2 regions of the Brevibacillus sp. FSL K6-0770 genome follow, and region 2 is predicted to be linked to the other one. Evidence: riboswitches for the same ligand, from Rfam matches in the RefSeq annotation. Region 2 holds a riboswitch; the other holds the start of a gene.
The links. A riboswitch is a leader RNA that binds a small molecule or an ion and turns the genes downstream of it on or off. The one in region 2 is predicted to bind cobalamin.
Positions count from the first base shown of each region.

Region 1 (4,559 bases), 3.1 Mb from region 2:
GCTGATAGTCGGCAAGCTGGTTTTGCAGCATTCTTTTAAATTTTCCAATCGCCCAAATGCCAGGTACAACAAACACCAACCCCAACAGGAGCAGAAGAAAATTGCCCGTCATGATGCCGAACAGTGACATCAATCCGAAAAAGGCGCTGGTGATCCAAAGTGTCCTGATTTTCTTGTGAATCTCTGCAACTGCTTCGTTCTGGTTTTGCAAGTTTGTGCCAACCTCCACTCCATTGTTTACTACTTTTTTCCTACGCCTATTATAGTAGAGACAAGAAGGTGAGTAAATAAATCGGTGCCAGCAAAAAACCCCCACCAAAGTGAGGGTTTTGCTGCAAAATTCTATTGTTCCGCTTTGCGCTGTTTTCTCAATGCGTAGCGGTGCTTTGCCTTTTCATGCTGGATGCGCTCTTCTTCCGTCTCGGGAATGACAGCCGGCACTAACGTTGGCTTTCCTTGGTCGTCGAGCGCGATCATCGTCAAGTACGCCCTCGCTGTCATTTTCTTTTCGCCCGTCAGCAAATTTTCCGACTCGACCTTGACGAACACTTCCATCGACGTGTTGTGTGTCCAGGTGACGTATGCTTCCAGATTGATCGCTTCGCCCGTTTTGATCGGCGCGAGAAAATCAAAGGAATCGCTGGAAGCAGTGACGACAGGCTTCCGGCAATGACGCATCGCCGCTATGCAGGCGATTTTGTCGACGTACGCCATGACTTTTCCGCCAAAAATCGTATTGTGATGGTTCGTATCCGGCGGGAACACGAGATCAGTCAAATAGGTTCGGGATTGTCCGGTCGGGCATGCTTCTGTTGCCATCTGTGCTGCTCCTCTCGTTGCCATCATACGATTATGCTTTTTGTGTCAAACGGTCACGCACAGCATGCGTCGCCGCCACCATGTTTTTCAAAGCTTCCACTGTCTCTGCTCTTCCGCGCGTCTTCAGACCGCAATCCGGGTTGATCCAGAATTGGGCTGGCGGCAATACTTGCACGCCGCGCGACACCATCTCTTCGATCTCCGCGACAGCTGGAACGCGCGGGCTGTGGATGTCGTATACGCCCAGGCCGATTCCTTTATCGTACGTGCAAGTCTCGAAGACGGAGACAAGCTCGCCGTGGCTGCGGGACGTCTCGATCGAGATGACGTCGGCATCCAGCTCGCTGATGACGTCGATGAAGTCGTGAAATTCGCAATAGCACATATGCGTGTGAATTTGCGTGCTCGCGGCAACTGTCGAGGTAGCCACGCGGAACGATTTGACGGCCCAGTCCAGATACGCCGCCCTGTCTGCCTGCTTGAGCGGCAAGCCTTCCCGCAGCGCAGGCTCATCCACCTGAATCATGCGGATTCCCGCCGCTTCCAGCGCCTCCACTTCTGCTTGCAGCGCCAGGGCGATCTGTTCGCACACCTCTTGGCGGGAGACGTCATCGCGGACAAATGACCAGTTCAAAATGGTCGCCGGACCTGTCAGCATGCCTTTTACTGGTTTTTCCGTCAACGACTTGGCGTATACGCTCTCTTTGACGGTCATGGGAGCGACGAACTGCACATCGCCGTAGATGACAGGTGGCTTGACGCAACGGGAACCGTACGACTGAACCCAGCCATTTTTCGTGAAGACGAAGCCATCGAGCTTTTCCCCGAAATATTCGACCATGTCTGTCCGTTCAAACTCGCCGTGGACAAGCACGTCCAGCCCGATCTCTTCCTGAATCGCAATCCACTGCTTGATTTGCTCCGCGATGAAGGCATCGTACTGCTCGACTGTCCAGTTCCCTTTTTTGTACTGCTGTCTGGCCTGACGAACCTCTGCCGTCTGCGGGAAACTGCCGATCGTCGTTGTAGGCAAAAGCGGCAGCTTCCAGGCGGCTTGCTGGATATCGCGGCGCTCGTGGAACGGCACGTCGCGTTTGGCTTCTGTCGTCTCCAGCGCTTTTCGAGCCTGCTGTACTTTCTCCCGGTTTCTCGCCGGAGACTCGGCCAGGCGGAGCAAGTCCTTTTCGTTCTGGGCAATTTCCTTCGATATAACATACTTTCCAAATCGGAATCCTTGGACTAAAAGCTGCACTTCTCCCAATTTTTCGTCCGCAAAGGCTAATGCCGCTTGAACTTCCCCAGGCAAATCGGTTTCTGCTTCAACAGTGACGGGAACATGCAACAGGCTGCTCGATGGCTGTAGCCAAATTCGGTCCGGGTCGACCACATTGCTGATCGTCTTGACCAGCTCCCACTTTTCCTCCAGGGCCGAGCGCCAAATGTTGCGGCCATCGACGATTCCTGCGCCGAGCACTTTTTCCTGCGGGAAGCCATGTGCCGTCAGGTTGGCCAAATTCGCTTTTCCTCCGTGGACAAAGTCCAGGCCCAAGCCTTCCACTGGCAGCGCGATCAGTTCCTCGTACCAATCCACCGCTTCGAAATACGTCTGAACCATCAGCTTGAGGTGTGGCAGCGCCTGACTGAACTGTTCGTACACCCGGCGAATGAGCGCTCTGTCCTGCTCGGAAATATCTTGGACGAAAGCCGGCTCATCGATTTGCACCCATTCCACGCCATGCAGTTCGAGTTCACGAAGCACGTCCACGTAAAGCGGCACGATCTGATCGACAACGCGTTCGAACTCGTCCTTCGCATATCCTTTCGCCAGCTTGACAAACGTGTACGGCCCGACAATCACCGGCTTCCCGACGATGCCCAGCTGATCCCTGGCCTCCAGGTACGCTTTCAGCGGCCTGTTCTCTGCCAGCACTGGCGGGCGTTCGCCAAACTCAGGAACGATGTAGTGATAGTTCGTATTGAACCACTTGGTCATTTCGCTTGCGACAGCTTCTTTGTTGCCGCGCGCCATGGCGAAGTACGTATCGAGCGGTACCGGGCCGCCATCATAGGCAAAACGCTTCGGAACGAGTCCGAACATGACAGCCATGTCCAGCATGTGATCGTAGTAAGTAAAGTCGTTGACGGGAATCCACTCGATGCCTTTGTCTTTTTGCTTGATCAGATGCTGCTGGCGGATTTGCTCCATTTGCGCAAGGAACGCTGACTCTTCCAATTTGCCTGCCCAAAAGGACTCCAATGCTTTTTTCCACTCCCGGTCTTTGCCGATTCGCGGATATCCCAGGTTGCTGCTTTTCATGAGCTTTCTCTCCCATCCATTGAAGGTATTTGTAAAGCCAATCAAAAAAGGCATTTCCAACGGTCAAAAAGAACGTTAGAAATGCCAAATAAGCACTGAGATCACAGCATCCTAACACCTCCCTATCTCCCGTAGGTTAAGCAGTGTTGTCGAAACAGGCAGGTCTCCTGACTTGAGGATCACGATCTGCACAACGCCTTCCCAGTCCGTCTCGACCAGTGGCTTATCGCTGTGCAAACTCCCCTCATACAGTGGCGGGACCGTGTCGGATTCTCACCGACTTCCCTTTTCATCCTTGCGCCGATTTTCGCGGCCAAGGAACCTGTTCCCACTCATATGAAATTGTCGGTATGAGTGCATGTGCTCTCGCATCTAGCAAAAGAGCACCTTTCTCCTTACAGTAACACGTAAACCAGTTTTTGTCATGCTAAACTATTTCCACTCACCAAAATTATTTCAAAGTTCAGCCTGATTGCCTCTACTCTGCCAGCTTTCCGGTTTACTGCTTGGTCAGTCGCAGCTCCTGTGCCCGCAGAGAAGGTTTGCGAATCATGTAAATAGTGTAGCCGATCACAGCGCCTGCAACAGCGGGCAGCATCCAGCCAAGCCCGATCGTATACATCGGCAAGTAGCGAGTAAAGAAGTCGTTGATGACGGGAAGCTGGGCACCTGCCGCGTTCAGTCCGTCAAACAGGCTGATCAGAAAAGTAGCGAGCAAGCTTCCCTGATACACCTCTGGTCGTCCGCCAAATCCTTTGTGCATAAACGTTAAAAAGACGAGGGAAATCGCAATCGGGTACATGGTCATCAAGATCGGAACCGACACTTTGATCAGCGCCGTCAAGCCGATATTGGCGACGAGTGTACTGAACACAGCCAGAATGACGGCAAACTTTTTATACGAGATCGCCGGAAACAGCGAATGGAAAAACGAAGAGCACGCTGTAATGAGGCCGACGCTGGTGGTCAGGCATGCGATCGTAATCATGAGGCCAAGCAAAACGGCGCCGTAAGAGCCGAAGTAGTAATTGGACACCTTGGCCAAAATTTGCGCCCCGTTTTCCAGATGACCAAGCTTCTCCACACTGGAAGCACCCATATAGGCAAGCACCGTGTAGAAGAACGCCAGAAGTGCGCCCGCGATCATCGTTGCTTTTGCGCACGTGAGCAAAATTTGCTTTTTCGCCGTAATGCCTCTTTGCTTGATCGCATTCACGATGATGATTCCAAACACAAATGCCCCCAAAGCGTCCAAGGTTAAATAGCCGTCCTGAAAGCCTTTGTAAAACGCTTTGGACTGATAATCCGTCACAGGTGCTTGCAGCGCGCCAATCGGGAACAAAATCGCCGTCAACACAATCACTCCGATAAAAGTCAGCTTGATCGGTGTCAAGACTTTTCCGACTACATTGATAATTTTCCC
Region 1 covers NZ_JBBOBQ010000001.1:2,790,640-2,795,198, reverse strand. The annotation lists gene NST23_RS13700 (hypothetical protein) at 1-211, opposite strand, end outside; gene NST23_RS13695 (acyl-CoA thioesterase) at 343-819, opposite strand; gene metE (5-methyltetrahydropteroyltriglutamate--homocysteine S-methyltransferase) at 851-3,136, opposite strand; cobalamin riboswitch at 3,277-3,477, opposite strand; gene brnQ (branched-chain amino acid transport system II carrier protein) at 3,636-4,559, opposite strand, start outside.
Region 1: linked by a shared signal. The riboswitch ahead of metE (5-methyltetrahydropteroyltriglutamate--homocysteine S-methyltransferase) and the one ahead of NST23_RS27695 (hypothetical protein) in region 2 are both predicted to bind cobalamin.

Region 2 (4,559 bases):
GTGATCAAGCCCCACGCGGTTCAAGCTGTTTTCCAGCGCGAGCACTCCCTGAATCTCGTGCGCCTTCACCATCATTTCCAAAACATCGCGCACGACGAGCGGTTCTTTTCCTTCTGCCAGGCGCACACGGCTCACATAGTCGGCTACAGCCAAAATGCCTCCCAGGTTGTCGGACGGATGTCCCCACTCGGCTGCCAGCCACGTATCGTTGTAGTCGAGCCAGCGAATCATGCATCCGATGTTGAACGCTCCGCGCACAGGATCAAGCACATACGCTGTGCCGGGAACACGGCTGCCGTTCGGAACGACTGTGCCCGGGACGATAGGCCCCAACAGCTTCGTGCACTCGGGATAGGACAAGGCCAAAATGCCGCATCCGAGCGTGTCCAACAGCACGTAGCGCGCGGTCTGGAACGCCTCCTCGCTCGTAATCTCCTTCGTCAGCACATAGTCTGCGATCTCCTCCAGCAACTGGTCTGTTTTCGTGCGATCATTCATTTTCAACAAGCGACTCATTCCTTTCTGCTTGGATTGGATTTAGGCGTGGCGTTGGCCGATGTAGTTGACCCGTGGACGGAAAAGGCGGTTGTGGCTATGCTGCTCGATGACGTGTGCGCACAGCCCCACTGTTCTTGCGCTGAAAAAGATCGGTGTGTACAGCGGAATCGGAATCCCCAGCATCCAGTAAACCGGAGCGGCATAGTAGTCGAGATTCGGGTAAATGCCCTTCTCGCGCTCCATGATTTTTTCGCCTGCCTCGCACATCTGGTACAGCAAGTCGTCGCCTTTTGCATCACACAATTGCTTCAGGGCGTCCTTCATCATCAGTGCGCGCGGGTCGATCTTTTTCATGTACACGCGGTGCCCGAAGCCCATGATCCGCGCCTTGTTGGCCAGCTTGGACTCCAGCAAAGCTTCAAACTCCTTGACCGAGCCTGCCTCAAGCAGCATGTGCATCACCGCTTCGTTCGCGCCGCCGTGCAAGTTCCCTTTCAAGGAAGCGACCGCCCCGGTCAACGCCCCGTACAAATCCGACATCGTCGAGGCAATGACGCGTGCCGTAAACGTCGAATTAGGCATCTCATGCTCGCTGTACAAAACAAGCGAACGGTCGAAGATGGCTTCTTCAAAGTCGGACGGGATTTTGCCCGTGATCATGTACAGGAAATTCGCACTGTACGACAGCTCCGGCAGCGGCGCGATCAGCGCTTCCTTTTGAATCACGCGGTAGCTGTTGGCGACGATGTTCGGCACTTTGCCCAGCAGCTTGTAAGCCCGCTCCTTGTTGGCTTGCGCCGTGCAGTTGTCCAGTTGGCTGTCGTATCCGGCAAGCGCAGAAAGCCCGGTGCGCAAGCCGTCCATCGGATGCGTTTTTTCCGGCAGCAGCTTGAGCATGTCGAATACTTGGTTCGGTATGTCGTACTCGGCTTTCAGCTTTTCTTCCACTTCGCGCTTTTGCTGTTCGTTCGGCAACGATTCTTCCAGCAAAAGATGGACGATATCCAAGTAACGATGCGCTTTGGACAGCTCGATCAAATCGTACCCTTTGATGACGATTTCCCCTTGCTTCGTATCCAAAAAGGAAATGCTCGTTTCCGCAGCGACCACACCTTCCAGACCTGGAAAAAACTTTTCTTCAGCTCCCATTCTCTTCATCCTCCGCCCCGATTAAGTTGACCTTTAGACGTTGATAAGCCTTGTCGAGATTGTGCAAAAGCTTTTCTTGATCTGCCTGATTTTCTGCTCGCCTGATGACCTCTGCTTTTAATTTCGCGTAATGCGCTTTGATCGCGCTCGGGTTCTCTATCGTCAAGTTGTTCATAATGCACGCCTGAAAATCGTTGGTGAAATACTCCACCGTTCCAAACAAAAAATCACTCATCCGTCACGTACCCTCCTGAAAATCCGCACAAAAAAAACAACTTCCGCAGAAGTTGTTAAGAGGCGAATGAATACCGAAATAAGCATGCTGATTGTGAAAATCAAAAACACGCCTATCCATCTCGCACTTAACACCCCCTATCCTCGTAGGTATTGATGTTGCGCTCAAACAGGCAGGTCTCCTGGCTTATGATCATCGCTTTTCGAACCTTCCCATTTTCGGCTGGCGAAAACAGTGGTATCTTCGAATCGCTCCCAATTACAGTTGCGGGACAGCGTCGGATTCGAACCGAACTTCCCTTTTAAGCAGATAAAAGTGTTGAATTTATCTGCACCTGTTTGTACACGTATGAAGTTTGCTCTCAATATATCAGTTATTTTGAAAATTAACAATTCTTTTCTTTGCTAAATATTGGATATTGCAGCCATAGAAAAAGCCAGCCCATCTACTGACAGGCTGGCATCATGGCCGAGCGGATTACCCGATGATCTTCGTTTTCTTCGCATTTTCCATCGATTTTTGAATCAGCCCGCTCAGCGGTCGTTTCAAGGCCAGCGCAATAAACAGACTGATGCCGATGAAGCCGCACAGCATGAGAATATCCCGAATCGCCGTCTCCCAGAGGACGCCCCCGACCCCTTCACGCAACAAACTGATCGCGTAGGTGAACGGCATAAACGGATTGAGTGCCTGGAAAAAAGGCGCCGTCATGCTGATCGGGAACGTGCCCCCGGAGCTGGAAAACTGGAAGACCATGAAAATGATCGCGATACCCTTGCCGACATTGCCGAATACCGACAACAGCGTATACGTGATCGTCACGAACACCATACTGACAAGCATCGCGAAAAGGACAAACGGAACTTTGTCAGCCACATACGCTTCCAAAATGTAAAAGTCACCGAGCGTAATACACAGTGCCTGGAACAGCCCGATTGTCACGAATGTGCCCAAGCGGCCAAGGTACAGCTGGTACGGCTTGTAGCGTCCGTCCGGGTTCTCCGGGTCTGGTTTGAGCAAAGAAATCAGCAAGGTCGCTCCTACCCATAGCGACAATACTCCGTAAAAAGGCGACATCGCCGAACCGTAGTTCGGAATCGGATATTTGCGGTTTTCCTTGATCTGCACCGGACTTGCCAAAAACTCGCTCTCTCGCTTGATATCCCCGCGCAGCAGCTTGGCGAGATCGGCAAAGTGATTGTTCGCCTCGACCTCTCTCAGCTTGTCCGCCGCTTGCGCAATCGCACTCTCCAGCTTGGGCAGATCATCGCGCACCAGCTCGGCTACCCTGTGGACGCCGTTCTCCACCTCCGGCAGCTTGTTGCGGACAAAGTCAGCCAGCTTGGTCAGCTCCGCCTCGGCTTGCGGCAAATCGTTTTGGATGAAGCCAGCCGCCTGGTCGAGCTTTTGCTTGATTTCTGGCAAATGCTGCTTGAGGAACGGCGCTGCCGTGTGGATCGCTTTGGCAAACGCTTCGGACTTGCTCTGCAACGTTTGCGCCAGTTCATGGACCCGCGCCTGAATCTGCGGCAGCTCCTGCTCGATTCGTTTCAGCTCGGCCAGCCCCAGCTCCAGTCCGGCTTTTGTCTCTTTCAAAATCGCCTCGATATCCGGCAGCTTGTCTTTTGCTTTTTGCAGCAGTTCGGCGGAATCGCCCACGACTGTTTTCAGCTTTTCGATGCCCTCGGCGATTTTCGGAACGATTTCGCTATCGTAGCGCGCCAGAATGTCTCCCAGCTCCGCACTCGTGTTTTTCGCCAACTGATTCAGACTCTCGATCAAGTCTCTTGCGGGCTTTTTCCCGTCTGCCAACGCTTTCGCTATCGTATCGAGAATCTCGATTTGCCGATGCATTTTCTCTTCCAGCTTATGGAGCCGCTCGGAAAAAGGCGTCAGCGGCTGCCCCGGAATGTAGCGGTTCAGCTTGTCGACCAGAGTAGAGGTGTGTTCGACGATACGCGCAGCTTTGCCTAGCTTGTCAGACACAGCCTGCACTTCGGCAGCTGTAGGCAATCGTTCGGGATTGATTTGCAACAGCCTGTCTGTCAGTTGCACAAGCGCATCGGACGCCTGCTGAGCCAAAATGAGATTTTGCTTGATGAGCGGAGCGATTGTTTCAAAAGCGCCGTCATGCACCGTGAAAAATTGATTGAGCCGATCGGCAAAATCGACTCCCTTGTCAGCCAATTCTCCGATGCGCGGCAAGGCATTTTGTGCCGCCGAAACAATCTCAATTGCCTGACTGGCCTTTTGCGTGGCCGTAGTCACCGCATTGGTCACTTTGCCGAAGTTTTGGTCCAGCTCGACGATGCGCCCGACCGCCTGATCGATCATCGGCAGCTTTTCTTCCATCGCGATGACGGCGGAAGCAGCGTCGTTGATGCGCGGCCAGTTTTGCTGAATCTTCAAAAGAGCATCGGCCGCCTGGTTAATCTCGGGGATGCGCTTCTCCACTTCCGGGATGATTTGCGCTTTTTCATGAATGTCCGGCAGCTTTTTTTCGATCTCCAACACTTTCTGACCTGCCGCATGAATCTCCGGGAGCTTGCTTTCCAGTTCGAAAATGCCGCTCTCGATCTTGCGGATGGTCGGCAGCTGCTCCTCCAGCTTCACGCCAATCTCCGTCAGCTTGGTCAAAAGCGCTTCGCTGACCGCTTCCGTGAAGCTCTCGTTGATC
Region 2 covers NZ_JBBOBQ010000001.1:5,854,152-5,858,710, forward strand. The annotation lists gene NST23_RS27685 (bifunctional 2-methylcitrate dehydratase/aconitate hydratase) at 1-498, opposite strand, end outside; gene mmgD (citrate synthase) at 538-1,647, opposite strand; gene NST23_RS27695 (hypothetical protein) at 1,637-1,882, opposite strand; cobalamin riboswitch at 2,037-2,235, opposite strand; gene NST23_RS27700 (YhgE/Pip domain-containing protein) at 2,360-4,559, opposite strand, start outside.